Regions from separate parts of the Aeromonas sp. TECH754 genome, predicted to be linked through region 4. Evidence: predicted binding sites of a transcription regulator. Region 4 holds the regulator's gene; each other region holds the start of a gene.

Region 1 (4,471 bases), 620 kb from region 4:
TTTATATCACCTTTATTTGATTGAAATCAATGTAAAACCATCATCAATACATGCCTTTTCAAGGTAGCTTACAAGCGGAACATGGTTAATTTTGAGAGCTTGCTCACAAAAAAGATGACTTCATAAATGCTTGATTTAAATCAATTTTATCAAACGCATCATTAGTTTCAATTCTGTTAAAGAAATAGCATCAAGGGTTGTTTTCACTTTCTATTTATCCATCTTTGACGCTCGCCGTAATTCCAATTTAAAACCAGTAAAAACACATGTTTATGCTTATTAACAACGCCCGCCATTTGATTACTTTATCTAATCCTAAACATGTAATTTTTCTTGTTTGTCCGGCCCAATAAGAGCTCCTACAATGCGCCTCGCAGTGAGGGCACACCTCTGGATACAGGCCGGTCAATCTGGGTTCCCGGTACGTATTCGATGAACATTTCGAACCTGTTTGTTGGGATTAATGATGAAAAAGTTTGTTGCCAAGACCATACGTTACTACAAGCTTTCGTTCGTTCAGCTCTATCAAATGAACCGACTCTGAGGCCCCGCGACGGCTCCTTTGTTTTTTTCCCGGTCTGTCTCCAGACGCACTCACTGTCTGTGAACATCCATCCTGAATTGTCTTTGCCCACCCTGTTTAGCGGTGGGCTTTTTTTTGTCAGAATAGTAAAAAACCGCCCCTTGAGGCGGTTTTTTGTTCAATCAGCTGTTTTTATCCTTCATCTGGTCGTTGCAGGCCGAAGTGGGCATAGGCTCTCGGGGTCGCCAGCCGCCCTCTGGGAGTGCGCTGCAGATAGCCCTGCTGGATGAGATAAGGCTCCAGCACATCCTCGATGGTGTCTTTCTCTTCCCCTATGGCGGCCGCCAGGTTATCGAGGCCAACAGGTCCGCCCATAAACTTGTCGATGACAGCCAACAATAGCTTGCGGTCCATGAAGTCGAACCCTTCGTTATCCACGTCCAGCATGTCCATGGCGCGCGCCGCTATGGGGCCGTCGATCCGGCCATCAGACTTCACCTGGGCAAAGTCCCGCACCCGCCTTAACAAACGGTTAGCAATCCGTGGGGTGCCACGGGAGCGGCGTGCCACTTCCAGCGCCCCATCGCCGGACATCTCCAGTCCGAGGCAACGAGCGCTGCGCGCGACGATGTCGGTCAGATCCTTGACGTTGTAGAACTCCAGCCGCTGGACAATACCGAAGCGGTCCCGCAGCGGGCTGGTCAGGGAGCCGGCCCTGGTGGTGGCGCCAATCAGGGTGAAGGGAGGCAGGTCGAGCTTGATGGAGCGGGCGGCAGGGCCCTCCCCGATCATGATGTCGAGCTGGTAATCCTCCATGGCCGGGTAGAGCACCTCCTCCACCACCGGGCTGAGGCGGTGGATCTCGTCGATGAACAGCACATCGTTCGGCTCGAGGTTGGTGAGCAGCGCCGCCAGATCGCCCGCCTTCTCCAGCACCGGGCCCGAGGTGGTCTTGATGTTGACCCCCATCTCATTGGCAACAATGTTCGCGAGCGTGGTCTTGCCAAGGCCGGGGGGGCCGAAGATCAGCAGGTGATCGAGGGCCTCTCCGCGCTGACGGGCAGCCTCGATGAAGATCTCCATCTGACCGCAGACGTGATCCTGGCCGGTGTAATCCGCCAGCTTCTTGGGACGGATGGCCCGATCGATGACCTCATCCTCGCGCACCTCGCCGGCCGAAATAAGACGATCCGCTTCAATCATATGCAACCCCGCATAACTGCCCGCCCATGGCGGAGGCAAGCGACTCGGCTCTACTCATATTGATTCTCATACCAGGCTGCGCAGGGATTCACGGATGATGGCCTCGACCGACATCCCCTCGACCGCCACCTTGGCGACGATCTGGCTCGCCTGCTGGGGCTTGTAGCCCAGCGCCACCAGGGCGCTGGCTGCCTCTTCGCTCGCATCGGGGGCGCGCAGCTGACTCTCCTGAGCGGGCAGGCTGATGGCGGCGGGGGAGAAGAGATCGTGGCTGACCCAACCCTTGAGCCGGTCTTTCATCTCTACCACCAACCGCTCGGCGGTCTTCTTGCCCACGCCGGGCAATTTCACCAGGGAGCTTATCTCCTCGCGCTCGACGCTCAGCACGAACTGGGTGGCGGTCATGCCGGAGAGAATGGCCAGCGCCAGCTTGGGGCCGACGCCGTTGGTCTTGATCAGCTCGCGAAACAGCGCCCGCTCCTGCTTGTGGTTGAAGCCGTAGAGCAGTTGGGCGTCTTCACGCACCACGAAGTGGGTGTGAATGGTCGCTTCCTTGCCAAGCTCGGGCAGATCGTAGAAGCAGCTCATGGGCATCTGCACCTCATAGCCCAGGCCCCCGACCTCGATCAACACCTCAGGGGGGTTCTTCTCAATCACAACGCCTCTCAAGCGACCAATCATCTTCTCTTCCTCGCCACGCAGACTCTTTCAAATTGGGTCATAGCATAAAGAATAACTGGATAAGTATCCAGCATAGGGCGGTGGGAGAACACAGGGCTCCGCTTGCTTCTGTCACCCCCTGTCATCCTCCCGTAATCCGGACAAAGGACGCCCCATCGCGCCAGCGCCTTTCCCCCGCCGGACTAAATTTAGCCCTTGGGCCACGGGGCTCGGCCTGTTAAAATTCCGCTCTTGAAATTTTCCAGGGCCAAGCCGCCCGAACTAGCGAAGGTCTACCGCGATGCGTACCAGCCAATACCTGCTTTCCACTCTCAAGGAAACCCCCTCCGACGCGGAAGTCGTCAGCCATCAGCTGATGCTGCGCGCCGGCATGATCCGCAAACTGGCCTCCGGCATGTATGCCTGGCTGCCGTCCGGCCTGCGGGTCCTGAAGAAGATCGAAAACATCGTTCGCGAAGAGATGAACAATGCTGGTGCCATCGAAGTCTCCATGCCGGTGGTGCAACCGGCGGAGCTGTGGCAGGAATCGGGCCGCTGGGATGACTACGGCCCCGAGCTGTGCCGCCTGACCGACCGCCACAACCGTCCCTTCGTGCTGGGCCCGACCCACGAAGAGGTGATCACCTCCCTGATCCGTTATGAGGTGAACAGCTACAAACAGCTGCCGCTGAACCTCTACCAGATCCAGACCAAGTTCCGTGACGAGGTCCGTCCCCGCTTCGGCGTGATGCGTGGCCGCGAATTCCTGATGAAGGATGCCTACTCCTTCCACATCAACAAGGAATCGCTGATCGAGACCTACGAGCGGATGCACGCCGCCTACTGCGCCGCCTTCACCCGCATGGGGCTGAACTTCCGTCCGGTGCAGGCCGATACCGGCTCCATCGGTGGCACCGGTTCCCACGAATTCCAGGTGCTGGCCGAGAGCGGTGAAGACTTGATCGCCTTCTCCGACAGCTCCGATTACGCCGCCAACATCGAGATGGCCGAGGCGCTGGCGCCGGCCGGTGAGCGCGCCGCCGCGACCAAAGCCCTGACCAAGGTCGCCACCCCGGCCGTGCACACCATCGACGAAGTGGCTGCCTTCCTGAGCGTAGCCCCGGCGACCATCGCCAAGACCCTGCTGGTGCTGAGCGATGCGGACGAGCACGGCAATCAGGCCGTCGTTGCCCTGGTGCTGCGTGGCGATCACGAACTCAATGAGATCAAGGCCGAGAAGCTGCCAGGCGTCGCCAATCCGCTGACCTTCGCGAACGACGAGCAGATCAAGGCTGCCGCCGGTTGTGACGCAGGCTCCATCGGTCCGGTCGGCTTTGCCGGTCGCATCATCGCCGATCGCAGCGCCGCTCACCTGAGCGATTTTGTTTGCGGCGCCAACGAGACTGGCTTCCACCTGACCGGTGCGAACTGGGATCGCGACATCGCCACTTACGAAGTCGCCGATCTGCGCAACGTGGTGGAAGGCGACCCCAGCCCCTGCGGCCAGGGCACCCTGCTGCTCAAGCGCGGCATCGAGGTGGGTCACATCTTCCAGCTCGGCACCAAGTACTCCGAAGCCATGAAGGCGAGCGTGCTGAACGAGGGCGGCAAGTCCGTCACCATGGAGATGGGTTGCTACGGCATCGGGGTCTCCCGCCTGGTGGCTGCCGCCATCGAGCAGAACAACGACCAGTACGGCATCATCTGGCCGGACGCCATCGCCCCGTTCGAAGTGGCAATCGTGCCGATGAACATGCACAAGTCCGAGCGCGTCGCCCTGCAGGCGCAGCAGTTCTACGCCGAGCTGAAAGCCGCCGGTGTGGACGTCTTGTTCGATGACCGCAAGGAGCGCCCGGGCGTAATGTTCGCCGACATGGAGCTGCTGGGTGTCCCCCACGCCATCGTCATCGGCGATCGCGGTCTGGACAACGGGGTGGTGGAGTACAAGTGCCGCCGCTCCGGCGAGAAGCAGGAAATCGCCATCGGCGAGATCGTTACCCTGCTCAAGGGCAAGCTGGGTCGCTAATAGCACCAGTTAACTCTGCTGTTCGTTGTCCATAAAAAAGCCCCGGGTGTGGATCGCAC
Region 2 (4,471 bases), 3.5 Mb from region 4:
TTTTCGTCCTCCCCGTCGAGCTGGTTGGGCTCGAAGATACCGTAGACCCCGAGCAGATTGTCCGACGACTCCGCCGCATCCTGCAGCTGCTGGTTTACGGCGCCGCGCAGCGCCTCGGAGTGGACAAAGTTGTCGGCCGCATTCTTGCGCTGGAACAAGATGCCCTCGGCCAGCAGGGTGACCCGGAAATAGGCTTCATCGAGGTAGCTGGTGACCCTGGCCGCCTGGGTGGCGCCCATGGCCTGCATCCAGTTTTCTGCCGCGTGCTGCGCCTCCAGGGTGGTGGAGGTGTGCACTTGCTCCTGCATGCGGGCCGCATTGAAAAGGGAAGAGGCGACCAGTGCTCCGGCACTGGCCAATAGACAACAACCGGCGATCAGGGTGATCCGTCCCTGAACAGAAAGAGCACTCATGCATGATTTCCTAACGTCTACAGATGTGATCATCTGTATCGGTTTCGGATACAAAAACTTAACTAAATCAGCCGAGATCCAGACTAAGTTGATTGATTTCCCCTGCACCGGGCAGGCCAACCACCAGACCGAGCAGGCGTATGGGTTTTCCTTGGGCCCGCTGCAGCCCCTCGTGCAGCAGGTCGTGGAACAATGCCGCCTGATAGCCGCCCCGGCGATAGACGGTGGTCTGCTGAAAATCGGCGAACTTCAGCTTGATCCCCTGCCCCATCAGCGCCTCGGCGGAGCACGCCTTGGCGAAGCGCAACTCCAGCTCCGGGATGAGCTCACTCAGCACCCGCCAGCAGGCATCTTCGTCCAGCACATCGCTGGCCAGGGTAGTCTCCACCCCGATCGTCTTGCGTACGCGCTCGGCCTGGACCGGCTGCTCGTCATGTCCCCAAATGCGGCCGGTCAACATCTCTCCCAGCTTGCCGAAGCGAGCACAGAGCTCCTCCGGAGAGAGCGCCCGCGCATCTTCGCAGGAGTAGAGCCCCTGGGACTCCAGCCGCTCGGCGGTCTTGCGACCGATGCCGGGCAACTTGCCAAGGGGCAGCTGGCGCACGAACTCATCCACCTCCTGCGGCCGGATCACGAACAGGCCGTCGGGCTTGCGCTGCTCCGAGGCGAGCTTGGCCAAAAACTTGTTCGGCGCCACCCCGGCCGAGGCGGTCAGTCCCAACTCGCGCTCGATGGCGGCGCGGATCTCGGCCGCCATCAGGGTGGCGCTGCCGCCGCAGTGGGGGCTGTCGGTGACGTCGAGGTAGGCCTCGTCGAGGGAGAGCGGCTCCACCAGCTCGGTGTAGCGCAGGAAGATGCCGCGCAGCTGACGCGACACCTCCTTGTAGACCGCCATCCGGCCGGGGATGAGCACCAGCGGCGGGCAGAGCTTCATGGCCAGGCCGCTCGGCATGGCGGAGCGCACCCCGAAGCGGCGCGCCACGTAGTTGCAAGTGGAGATGACGCCGCGCCGGTCGGAGGAGCCACCGATGGCCAGCGGCACCTCCCGCAGGGCCGGGTTGTCCCGCATCTCTACCGCGGCGAAGAAGCAGTCCATGTCGATGTGAATGATCTTGCGCATATTTACTGTATATATGAACAGTTACCAGCCCCATGCTACCCCAGCCCTGCTATTTCTGCCAGTCACGGCGGGTGCGGCTTGTAGATAGACTCTTAAGGCACCATCACTGTGAGACTCAAGGAGGAGAAGCATGAAGGCAATCTGGCTGGGGCTCTGCCTGCTGCCGCTGCTCGGCATGGCCAAGGATCACCCGACCGCCGAATGCAGCTGGCTGTTCAAACGCATCGAGGTGCTGGAGAAAGCCATCAGGAAAGGGGACGAGCTGGGTACCAAGGAGGAGCTGGCGCGCTGGAAGCTCGAATTTCGCAAGAAGTCCTGCCAGCAATACGACTACTGAGCCCATAAAAAAGCGAGCCGACCCTTGATTCAACACATGGGTCGGCTCGCTTGCATCAGGCATCCGTGACCAGCGCAGGGTCAGATGATCCGGTTCTCGGTCAGCATCTTGCGACGGGCCTCTTCCTTGGCCATCTTCTTCTTGCGGTTGTCGCAAGGCTCGGGGCAATCACACTCCTTCTCGATCCCTATGGTGCCGAGGCCCCCACAGGAGCCGGAAATGGTCCTCTTCTGGAAGATATAGCCGATGGCCATGGCCACCACCACCGTCAGAAATACCCCGAAGGTGATCAGAAAAATCTGCATGTCATTACCCCTTACTTTTTCACTAAATAGGGTTTGAAGGCATCCGAGTAGGCTTCCTCGAAACCCTCATCCGTCTTGGTGATGGTGAAGATGGCGATGCCCCGCTCCTTGGCGTAGGCCAGGCTCTTCTCGGGCCCCATAACCATGAACACGGTCGCCAGACCGTCTGCGGTCATGCAGGAGGGATGGATCACTGTCACCGACACCAGGCGATGCTGGATCGGCTTGCCCGTCACCGGATCCATGGTGTGGGAGAAGCGCTTGCCATCCATCTCGTAGTAGTTGCGATACTCGCCCGAGGTGGCCACGCCATTGGTCCCCGGCAGGATCACCTCCTGCACCGAGCCGGCATTGGCGGTCGGCTTCTCGATGGCGACCCGCCAGGGGTGGCCCTTGCCGTTGACGCCACTGAGACGCAGCTCACCGCCGATCTCCACCAGATAGTTGCGCGAGCCCAGGGCTTCCAGGTATTCGGCCACCTTGTCCACCCCAAAGCCCTTGGCGATGGCGGAGAGATCCACGTAAAGATCCGGGATGTCTTTTTGCAGGGTATCCGCGTCCACTGAGGTCTGGACGTGCAGGTTGCCGAGCCCGGTCTTCTGACGGGTTTGGTTTATCAGCTCATCGGACGGCACCTTGGTCGGCCTGGCATCCGGCCCGAAGCCCCACAGATTGACCAGCGGGCCCACGGTCACATCCAGCGCACCGCGACTCTCGCGGCCGATGTGAATGGCCTCGGTCACCACCCGCGCGGTATCGCGGGAGACCACCACCGGGGTCGAGCCCTTGTGCTGGTTGAAGCGCGACAGCTCGGAGTCGGGTCTGTAGGTCGACATCTGATCGTTGACCCGCTCCAGCAGCACATCGATCTCCGCCTGCAGCTTGGCCGCATCCGGGGCGACACCGTCCGCTACCTTGATGGAGTAGTAGGTCCCCATGGTGCTGCCGGTGATGTGCGTCTCGGGTTTGGCTTTAGCCGCCTCCTGACCACAGCCTGTCATGAAAAAAGCTAGCCCGAAGGCTAGCCAAGTCTTTACCACACTGTTCATGGATTAACCACCAAAGTCATCCAGGAGGATATTTTCGTCTTCAACACCGAGGTTTTTCAGCATGTTGATGACGGCAGCGTTCATGACGGGAGGCCCACACATGTAGAACTCGCAATCTTCCGGCGCCTCGTGATCCTTGAGGTATTGCTCGTAGAGCACGTTGTGGATGAAGCCGGTGTAACCGTCCCAGTTGTCTTCCGGTTGCGGATCCGACAGCGCGACGTGCCACTGGAAGTTGTCGTTCTCGGTGGCCAGCATGTCGAAGTCTTCGACATAGAACATCTCGCGCTTGGAACGGGCACCGTACCAGAAGCTCATCTTGCGCTTGGTCTTCAGCCGGCGCAGCTGATCGAAGATGTGGGAACGCATCGGCGCCATGCCCGCACCACCACCGATGAACACCATCTCGGCGTCGGTGTCCTTGGCGAAGAACTCGCCAAACGGACCGGAGATGGTCACCTTGTCACCCGCCTTCAGGTTGAAGATGTAGGAAGACATCTGACCGGGAGGCGCAGTCCAGTTGCTCGGCGGCGGAGTCGCGATCCGCACGTTCAGCATGATGATGCCGAACTCTTCCGGATAGTTGGCCATGGAGTAAGCACGAATGATCGGCTCATCCACCTTGGATTCCAGCTCGAAGATCTTGAAGCGATCCCAATCCCCGCGATATTCCTCTGGAATATCGAAGTTTTTGTAGTGCACGTGGTGTGCAGGCGCTTCGATCTGGATATAACCACCGGCGCGGAACGGCACGCTCTCGCCGTCCGGGATCTGCAGCTTGAGCTCCTTGATGAAGGTGGCCTTGTTGTCATTGGAGATGACGGTACAGTCCCACTTCTTCACCCCGAAGATCTCTTCCGGCAGTTCGATGTCCATGTCGCCACGAACGGTCACCTGGCAGGCCAGACGCTCGCCGTGACGGGCCTCGCCCTTGCTGATGTGATCGAGTTCGGTCGGCAGGATATCGCCACCACCGGCCTTCACCCGCACCTTGCACTGACCACAGGAGCCGCCGCCGCCACAGGCGGAGGAGACGAAGATACCGCTGCCGGCCAACACGCCGAGCAGCTTGCCACCCGCCGGGCTGGTGACAGCCTTGGCCGGGTCGCCGTTGATGCTGATTGTCACGTTACCCGCGGTCACCAGCTTGGACTTGGCGAACAGAATGACTGCTACCAGGGCCAGCAGGATCACGGTGAACATGACCACACCCAGAATAATTTCCATCTATATTTCCTTTCCGATTA
Region 3 (4,471 bases), 1.8 Mb from region 4:
CGCACTGTTCAGTTATCACCAGAACTTTATTTTGCAATCCAAGAGTTGGCTGATGACCCTTGTTGCCCAAACGGAATTTTTTCGACTGCTGTGGCAATTGACAGAACCGCGAACTCCTCACTGATTAGAGCAAGATATGAGGCTGCCGAAAGATTCGCTCTTGCTGCAGTGCATGGGGGGCATCAATTTGTACATAATTCAATGATCGATTCATTCGATATATTTGAATTTCCTATTCGATTGAACTCACCTCTTAATGGGCACGGTCGTTCCTCAGACACCATATTTCTTGAGTTCTCAGAAACTTTCAACATGAAAAGCAAATATATTGCAGCCGCAGATGTCTTTGCACCCTACCCTATTATAGGTGGAGAGTGTTGCTGGCACCCAACAACAAATGGCGTAGCAGTTGGGAGGGACTATGAATCTGCAAAGTTTGCAAGCTTTTGTGAGCTTCTAGAACGTCACTCAATTATGAAATATTGGCATGAAGGAGGAACTTCATATCTAGTTGGAGAGAAAGAAATTAGAGATGCAGCAACTCCAGAGGAAATTTTTTTGGATAGTCTTGGCTATGAGTTAATATGCCTAGAAATATCTACAATCAATTCTATTTTTGTAGTTTTATCATTCGCTAAAAACAAAAATTGTAACTATCCATTTCTTGTTTGCTCTGCTGGTACTGCACAAACACTATCTAGTGCCATTAGAAAAGCTGCACAAGAGACAGTGCAAACACTAGTTGCCTGTGCTGGTCAGACCGCGGAGTTTTCACGATGGAAGGATAAAGGTAGCATCATAAATTCACTTGAGCACAGAATGTATTATTATGCAGACACTACAAACCATGACTCAATTAATGAGGTAGTAGCGGGTGCAATGGCTGAAGCACTGAATCTGTCAGATAGGTCACCGTGTACCACAACTTTCTCGTTTGATGAGTTACAACAACTAGGGGTTGCCGCTGCATTTGTTGATATAACGCCTGAGTCTTGGAATGGGTTGTTGAGTTGTGTGCGCTGTTATTCGTCCACAATGATTCCTTTATTAGTGTCTGAGTCAATGGTTAAGGAAACGCCCTCATTAGCCGCAGCAAGTCGCTTCGCTCTTCCTCATCCTTTTCCATGATATAAGGCAACTTAATTCTTACCAGCTGACGCACCTATGGAGATTGACCGAGCATGTCTTTATTCTATAAACCAATACGAATCTTTCAAAGGGAGGCGTCATGTCGAATATTCGTAAAGATAGCGGCGTTCAATTTTATACCATTTTTACTTTCTAATTATCTTGATTAAACCACTATTAGCAGTAAGTTGTAATTAGACTATGTCTAGCCGATCTTGGGCATAATCTTATGTAGTAACGCGCGCCGCCTTCACCTGCTTTACACAACACCGATGGCGCCACGTCAGCATGGCCAAATTGTGTAGGCATCAACCCCACACCCAATGCCCAATGCCTGCGGGTCAGTCCACCAGCCATGGCACGCCGAATCAGGCGTGCCAAAGATAAGACACAAGCCAGTACCAACACAACGTGGGTAGGCCTTGTCAACGGTCTTATCATATAGACGGCTGGCTTTCATATCACGTATTAATCCTCCCCTCCCGGTAGAACTGCTGGTAAAAACAACCTCATACGGCAGTAGTACACAAGCTTTAGCACTACTACTCAGCACTGGTCCAGACCAAGACCTAGATCATTGTTGGCGCGGAATCGGCATTGGTATCCCGATCAGCCGCTCAGTGGCCAGCGGTACCAAATAGGTTCGCGCTAAATCGGGATCCCGGCACCCCAGCCAGGCGTCGTAGTCATCCGGCGACACGATTACCAGGCTCCGCTTCTCGTCCCCTGGTTTGTGCATTCGCCGCAGCAGTGGGTGAGTGTCGGCATTGATGGTGAGCTGGGAGAAACTGAAGGTGTAGCCCTGTTCCTCCTGCCATGCCCGCCAGATGCCAGCCACTGCGAAGGGCTTACCGTCGGACATGCAGATCCGCCAGCGCTCGGCCTTGCCGCTCTCGTAGCAGGGTTCGAAGAAACCGGTCATTGGCACCAGGCAGAGATGCCCCTGCTGCCAGGCACGGCGGTAGGTCGGCTTTTCACCTACCGTCTCGGCCCTGGCGTTCATCGTGGTGTAGTGCTTGCCGCCGGGTTGCACCTTCCTCTTCGGCACCAGCCCATAGCTGGCGATCAGCGCCTGTCGCCGGCCATCACGCTGGATCAGGATCGGGGCCTGATAGTCCTGCCACACCTCTTCCTTCCAGTCGTACCCAGGGTCATCAACCCCAAAGTATTCCACCAGCACCGCCTTGGTGGTCGGGATGTAGTTGATGCACATGTGCAGCCCCTCCGTCGTATGAGTGCTCAAACTCACCAGGTTGGTCTCTGCCAAGCATAATTGGCCGCATTCCCCCTTGCCCTGCCAAGACCCGAACGCCGACCAGTGATCTTTCCGGATCCCTCAGATAGAATCACTGTACGTTCATACAGTGAAAATCACCATGATCCCCCATGCTACCGATGCACCTATCATAGAGCTCCCTCTGTTCCTCACCCCTGCCGCCTGCGGGTTCCCCTCGCCAGCTCAGGACTATGTGGAGCAGACCATCGACCTCAACCAGCACTGCGTCACCCACCCGGCGGCCACCTTCTATGTGCGGGCCAGTGGACACAGCATGATCGGGGAAGGCATCAATGACGGCGATATGCTGATCATCGACCGCGCCATCACAGCTCGCCACGGCGACATCGTGCTGGCCTGTCTGGATGGTGAGTTCACCGTCAAGATCTTGCAGACCGACCCAATGGCACTACTACCGGCCAATCCGAGCTTCTCCCCCATCATTCTGCAAGAAGGGCAGGAGCTGGATATCTTCGGCGTCGTCACCTTTGTCCTGCACAAAACCCGGCGAGGGTAGCCATGCCAACCGCCATTGCCCTGGTCGATGTGAACAACTTCTATGCCTCTTGCGAGCGTCTATTTCGCCCCGACCTCAAGGGGGTGCCGATCGTCGTGCTTTCCAACAACGATGGCTGCGTGGTTGCCCGCTCGGCAGAGGCCAAACGGTTGGGGGTCAAGATGGGGGTGCCCTACTTCCAGATCCGCGAGCTCTATGAAGAGCAGGGCGGCATCTGGTTCAGCTCCAACTACGCCCTCTACGGCGACATGTCGAACCGGGTGATGACGACCCTGGAGAGCATGGCCCCAACAGTCGAGGTCTACAGCATTGATGAAGCGTTCGTCGAGCTCGGGGAATCTTGGGCTGGCGACCTGCTGGCCTATGGCCGCCAGATCCGCGAACGGGTGCAGCAGTGGACAGGCCTCACCGTCGGAGTAGGCATTGCGCCGACCAAGACCCTGGCCAAGCTGGCGAACTACGCCGCCAAGACGTGGCCGGCCACCGGCGGTGTAGTGGATCTGCGTGATGAGGTGCGCCGTACCAAGCTGATGACCATCACCCCGATTGAGGAAGTCTGGGGGATAGGGTGCAGACTAACCGCCAAACTCAACAAACAGGGCATCAACACCGTGGCAGAACTAGTGGCAGCCGACCCTAAGAGCCTGCGTCGACAGTATGGTGTCGTCGTCGAGCGCACCGTGCAGGAGCTTCGGGGGATCCCTTGTGCCGAGCTGGAGCCGATGGCCCAGGCCAAGCAGCAGATCATCTGTAGTAGGAGCTTCGGGGCGCGCATCACTACCATTGGCCCTATGCGTGAGGCCCTGGCTGGATACATGGAGCGGACCGCCGAGAAGCTACGTGCCGAGGGGCAACGGTGCCGCCATGTCACCCTCTTTATAAGGAGCAGCCCCTTCTCGGAGCGAGAGACCTATTACGGCAACCAGATATCGACCCGGTTGCAGACTCCCACCTCAGATACCCGTGACCTGCTGGCCCTGGTTGAGCCGCTATTGCGCCGGATCTGGCGGGATGATGTCCGCTATATGAAGGGAGGCGTCATGCTAGCCGACTTCACCCCCACCGACATGCAGCAGGGAGATCTATTCGCTGACCGGCAGCAGGATCCCCGCAGCGAGGCTCTGATGAAGGTGATTGACCAGATCAATCAGGGAAGGTGGGGAAAGGTCTACTTCGCGGCCCGTGGCCGGGACACCAGCGAGTGGATGATGAAGCGGGAGCATCTCAGCCCCCGCTACACCACCTCTATCAGCGAACTACCCGTGGTGAAGGTATGAGCTTCATCAGCCTTGTCAGCTGCTGCTGAACTGGCTCCCACTTTGGATCTGGCGGGACCTTCTCCAACCTGGGCGCCGGTACTTGGTGAATACAGAGCACCTTGATGAAAATCCGCTTGTGGACTTTCCCCTCCTCTTTCAGCCCTCTCCGGACTTCAGCCACCAGCTCGACGCATTTCAGGTTGCGCAAGTAGATCATGAGATCGCCAGCCAGACCACTGGGTATCTCAAGCACCTCGACGACGTCATACAGGTCGAAGAAATCGCCGTACA
Region 4 (4,471 bases):
CAGGAAGTTGAGCAGCACCGCGTTGGCAGCCACCGCCACATCGCCCAGCCGCGCCCCCTGCAGGGTCATGAAGGCAAAGCAGAGTTGCAGGCAGAGAGAACGGATGAAGATGTCCCGGTTCAGACCGAGCAGGCGCCGCACCGCGGACCACTGCCACCAGCGCAGCCAGGCACCCTGCCACACCTCGGCCGACATCTGGTGCAGCCGGCGGCTCACCAGCCAGAGCCCGACCCCCAGCGCGCTGTAATCCGCCAGCAAGGAGGCGGCCGCCACCCCCTTGACCTGCCAGCCCAGTCCCAGCACGAACCAGGTATCCAGCACCATGTTGACGAGATTGCTCAGGATCAGCAGCAGCATGGGGCTGCGGGCGTCCTGCATGCCCAGCAGCCAACCCATGATGACCAGATTGCACAGCGCAGCGGGGGCGCTCCAGATCCGGACCGACACATATTCTGCGGCATAACCCTGCACCTCGGGGGAGCCGCCACTCAGCCCGATGAGGGCCGGCAAGAAGGGTAACAACAGCAGCAACAACGCCATTCCCAGACCGATCGCCAACCCCAGCGCCCGCGCCAGGGTGTCCAGCGTCCCCTCGGCACTGGCGGCGCCGTGGGCCTGGGCCGTCAGCCCGGTGGTGGACATGCGCAGGAAACCCAGCAACCAGAAGAGCAGATTGATGAGGGTCGCCCCGACCGAGACGCCGCCGAGAAACCAGGCTTGACCGAGATGACCAATCACCCAGGTATCCACCAGCCCGAGCAGCGGGGTGGTGACGTTGGAAAACACCATCGGCAGGGCAAGCACAAACACGGCGCGGTGGCGCCGGGGATCGCGCAACCAATGCGGGATCAGCATGGGCAGGGCCAGTTTTGCAGCATCACTGGTCGGCCAGCCGCACTATCCGCGCGAAGTCCGAGACCAGGGTTTTCATCGCCACATGAGGCACCTGACCTGAGTCCATCTGAGGTCTGAACACGGCCGTCATCTTGCCCTCTGGACTGATCAGGACGATCGAGGCCGAGTGGTCTATCAGGTAATCCTTGCTGCCGTGATCGACGATGGAGTAGACGAGGCCGAGGTTGCGCACGAAGGGAAACAGCTGGTTGTGAGGGCCGGTGGCCGCCTTGAACTCCGGCTGGAAGAAGGCGGTGTAGCGCTTGAGGCGGGCGCTGTCATCCCGCTGGGGATCCGCCGAGATGAAGGCCACCTGACTGCCGGGCGCGATTTTCTGCAATTCAGGATAGACGGAGCGCAGATCGGCCAGCGTGGTCGGGCAGATGTCCGGGCAATAGGTATAACCGAGAAACAGGAAGGTCCAATGCCCGCTCAGACTGGCCGCAGTGAAGGGTTTGCCATCGCCGTCGGTGAGGGTGAAGGGGTTGATATCCCGCCCCGCCGGATAATAGTCAGCCTGCTCTGGCAAGGAAGGCTGGCTCCAACTGTATGCGATCATCATGCTGCCAACCAGCAGCAAAAACAGCAGGGGGTAACGTGGTTTAATCATATAAAACAGAGCCTTGCTAGTCTATTCAGGCGATGGGGCGGGCCCGGTGCAGGGGTATTGTAACCCGGAGCATGCCGCCTCTGGCTACCCCGGAGTCCGGATATCGGGCACAAAGAGGGTCAGTTCGGGCTACGCTGGCCCTCATTATTCATCATGGATAGGAAAAAACAGAAGCCCCACGTCAGGTGGGGCTCACAGCATGCTGGCGAAATGGATCAGGGTCGCCGCCGGTGCTGCGCCTGGGGACGCCGGGCCACGGCGTGCAATGGAACGACCGGGGCAACCCAGGGGGCATCCGGCAACCCTATGTCGTGGTGGCGGCGAAACAGGCGTACCAGATGGACAATCTTGTCCTTGGGGCATCCCAGCCAGATGGTCCAGCCATCCCCCTTGTGATACACCCAGAGCGCATAGAACCACGTCATCCGACTGCCCTTGATGAACCGGGTAATGGAGGATGCGGGCGCTGCGGCCAGACCCGGATCCCATGGCGAGCTTGAAGCCATACCTGTCCTCCTTGCTCAACAGGCCACGTCGACCAGTGTCCTGCCATCAGGATGACAGGCAAAACACCGTCGCGTACTGACTGAGTCGTGCCGGGTCATGGACTCTGTGCGAGCGCCCTGACGACTCTCCCTTCTCTCCGGCGCCGCCTTGGCGGTCGCCAGTGTTGCATCCCTTCGACCTTGTGCTGGCCGGTTCAGGCAACAATCCGGATCATGGCCGATCCCGTGGCCCGGTAACGGCGCATCGCGCCTCCTCAAAGGATATATCCGAAATGCCGGCTGTGTGGCGGCACTCTCATTGTTGCGCTCGCTTTGCCGCTTTCTTTTGTAGCAAACGATGGGGCAGAAAATGCTGGGTATCGGGGAGAAACAAGCAGGCGGGGCAAACGGCAGAAACAAGACGGCCTCCCGCAGGAGGCCGTCCATCAGATCTCATTACCGGATCTTACATCCAGTCGGCATTGCGGATCACGCCGACCGCCAGCCCCTCTATGGTCAGATGCTGGCTGGAGAGATCCACCGAGATGGGCGCGAGCTCTTCGTTTTCCGGCAGCAGCCACACCTGGCTGCCCTTGCGCTGGAAGCGCTTGACGGTGACATCCTCATCGAGGCGAGCCACCACGACCTGGCCATTGCGCACGTCCTGGGTCTTGTGTACCGCCAGCAGATCGCCATCCATGATGCCGATGTTCTTCATGCTCATCCCCTGTACCCGCAGCAGGAAGTCTGCTCGTGGGTGGAACAGGGCGGGATCCACCTGATAGTGGCTCTCGATGTGTTCCTGGGCCAGGATGGGTTCGCCCGCCGCCACCTTGCCGATCAGTGGCAGACCGCTCTCTTCCGGCGCGGCTTCCTCTTCTTCGATCAGCAGACGGATGCCGCGGGAGGTACCGGGCATGATCTCGATGACCCCTTTCTTGGCCAGGGCCTTCAGATGTTCCTCGGCCGCATTGGCCGACTTGAAACCAAGCTTCTGGGCGATCTCAGCACGAGTCGGCGGCATACCGGTCTCGCTCATGTTCGCCTTGATAAGCGCCAGCACTTCAGCCTGGCGGGGGGTAAGAGGTTTCATAGCATGGGCACCTGTCTTTTTATACAGCACACTGGCAGTATATACAGTGCTGGGGCCAAGGCAAGGCGTTGCTGATATTTGTCGTCTGCTTCTCGCAAAATGGCGCATTCTTGATCCTGCACAGGCACTCATCCTACCTCTCGGCGACAAGCCAGCGGTGATTTGTTATGCTCACGCCGCATTTTTTTGGAGAGCAGACACCCATGTCCATCGGACAGAACATTTCCAGAGCCATCCTGCAATGGCCGGTCAGCTTCTTGGTCAATCACAAGAGCCTGCCGGAAAACCCCATTACGGAACTGGATCTGGACCCGGCCAGACCCATTGTCTATGCCCTGAAGACCAGCTCGATCACCGATCTGATGACCCTGCAGCAGTGCTGCGAGGATCTCGGCCTGCCCGGCCCCTTCACCCCGCTGGAACTGGGCGGCCAATTGCTGCCGCGCTATGTCTGCCTGGATCGGCCACCGCCCCTGTTTGGCAAACGCACCAAACCGCTCCCCTTCTTGCAAGAATTTCATCAGTTGCTGGATCTGCACAAGCAGGATCCGGCGCTGGATATCCAGGTCGTCCCCGTCACCCTGTTCTGGGGTCGCGCCCCTGGCCGCGAGGGCGAAGAAGCCTCCGGCTGGAACATCATCAGCAGCCTGGCGCCAAACCGGCTCAAGAAGGCACTGATCGTGATCCTCAAGGGGCGCGAGAACCTGGTGCGCTTCTCCCCGCCGCTCTCCCTGCGTCATATGGCAGACAAGCACGGTACCGACGAGGCTATCGCCCACAAGCTGGCGCGGGTGGCCCGCACTCATTTCAGCCGCCAGCAACTGGCGGCAACCGGCCCCAAGCTGCCCAACCGCAACCTGTTGTTCAAGCAGTTGCTGGATTCGAGCGTGATCCAGCAGGCCATCGAGGAAGAGGCGCAGCGCGAGGGAATCAGCCTGGAGAAGGCGCAGAAGCGCGCACACGGCTACATGGACGAGATCGCCTCCAATTTCTCCTTCCGGCTGATCCGGCTCGGCGAGACCTTCCTCGGCTGGTTGTGGAACAAGCTCTACCGCGGCCTGTCGGTCAACGGTGCCGAAAAGGTGCGCCAACTGGCACAGGAAGGCCACGAGATAGTCTACGTGCCCTGCCATCGCAGCCACATGGACTACCTGCTGCTCTCCTATGTCATCTATCACCAGGGCATGGTGCCACCTCACATCGCGGCCGGCATCAACCTCAACTTCTGGCCGGCGGGCCCCATCTTCCGCCACGGCGGCGCCTTCTTCATCCGCCGCACCTTCAAGGGCAACCCGCTCTACAGCACGGTGTTTCGCGAGTACCTGAACCTGCTGTTCGCCAAGGGCTACTCGGTGGAGTTCTTCACCGAAGGGGGACGCTCGCGCACCG

Evidence for each region. Region 4 encodes LexA, which represses DNA repair genes until DNA is damaged. Its sites were predicted from a motif close to ANCTGTNTNNNNANACAGNT; they were not measured.
Region 1: the regulator LexA is predicted to act here: its motif matches at 2,461-2,480, upstream of ruvA (Holliday junction branch migration protein RuvA).
Region 2: the regulator LexA is predicted to act here: its motif matches at 1,537-1,556, upstream of dinB (DNA polymerase IV).
Region 3: the regulator LexA is predicted to act here: its motif matches at 2,476-2,495, upstream of umuD (translesion error-prone DNA polymerase V autoproteolytic subunit).

Annotation. Positions count from the first base shown of each region.
Region 1 covers NZ_JBWBRA010000001.1:3,165,499-3,169,969, forward strand. The annotation lists gene ruvB (Holliday junction branch migration DNA helicase RuvB) at 716-1,726, opposite strand; gene ruvA (Holliday junction branch migration protein RuvA) at 1,793-2,407, opposite strand; gene ACZ9IL_RS14265 (proline--tRNA ligase) at 2,688-4,412, shown strand.
Region 2 covers NZ_JBWBRA010000001.1:255,355-259,825, reverse strand. The annotation lists gene ACZ9IL_RS01185 (methyl-accepting chemotaxis protein) at 1-413, opposite strand, end outside; gene dinB (DNA polymerase IV) at 481-1,533, opposite strand; gene ACZ9IL_RS01175 (hypothetical protein) at 1,664-1,870, shown strand; gene nqrM ((Na+)-NQR maturation NqrM) at 1,951-2,175, opposite strand; gene ACZ9IL_RS01165 (FAD:protein FMN transferase) at 2,187-3,224, opposite strand; gene nqrF (NADH:ubiquinone reductase (Na(+)-transporting) subunit F) at 3,228-4,451, opposite strand; gene nqrE (NADH:ubiquinone reductase (Na(+)-transporting) subunit E) at 4,469-4,471, opposite strand, start outside.
Region 3 covers NZ_JBWBRA010000001.1:1,958,276-1,962,746, forward strand. The annotation lists gene ACZ9IL_RS08580 (YcaO-like family protein) at 1-1,128, shown strand, start outside; gene ACZ9IL_RS08585 (SOS response-associated peptidase) at 1,703-2,377, opposite strand; gene umuD (translesion error-prone DNA polymerase V autoproteolytic subunit) at 2,505-2,921, shown strand; gene umuC (translesion error-prone DNA polymerase V subunit UmuC) at 2,924-4,198, shown strand; gene ACZ9IL_RS08600 (hypothetical protein) at 4,170-4,471, opposite strand, start outside.
Region 4 covers NZ_JBWBRA010000001.1:3,781,337-3,785,807, forward strand. The annotation lists gene ACZ9IL_RS17270 (MATE family efflux transporter) at 1-855, opposite strand, end outside; gene ACZ9IL_RS17275 (SCO family protein) at 878-1,504, opposite strand; gene ACZ9IL_RS17280 (hypothetical protein) at 1,720-2,010, opposite strand; gene lexA (transcriptional repressor LexA) at 2,456-3,082, opposite strand; gene plsB (glycerol-3-phosphate 1-O-acyltransferase PlsB) at 3,286-4,471, shown strand, end outside.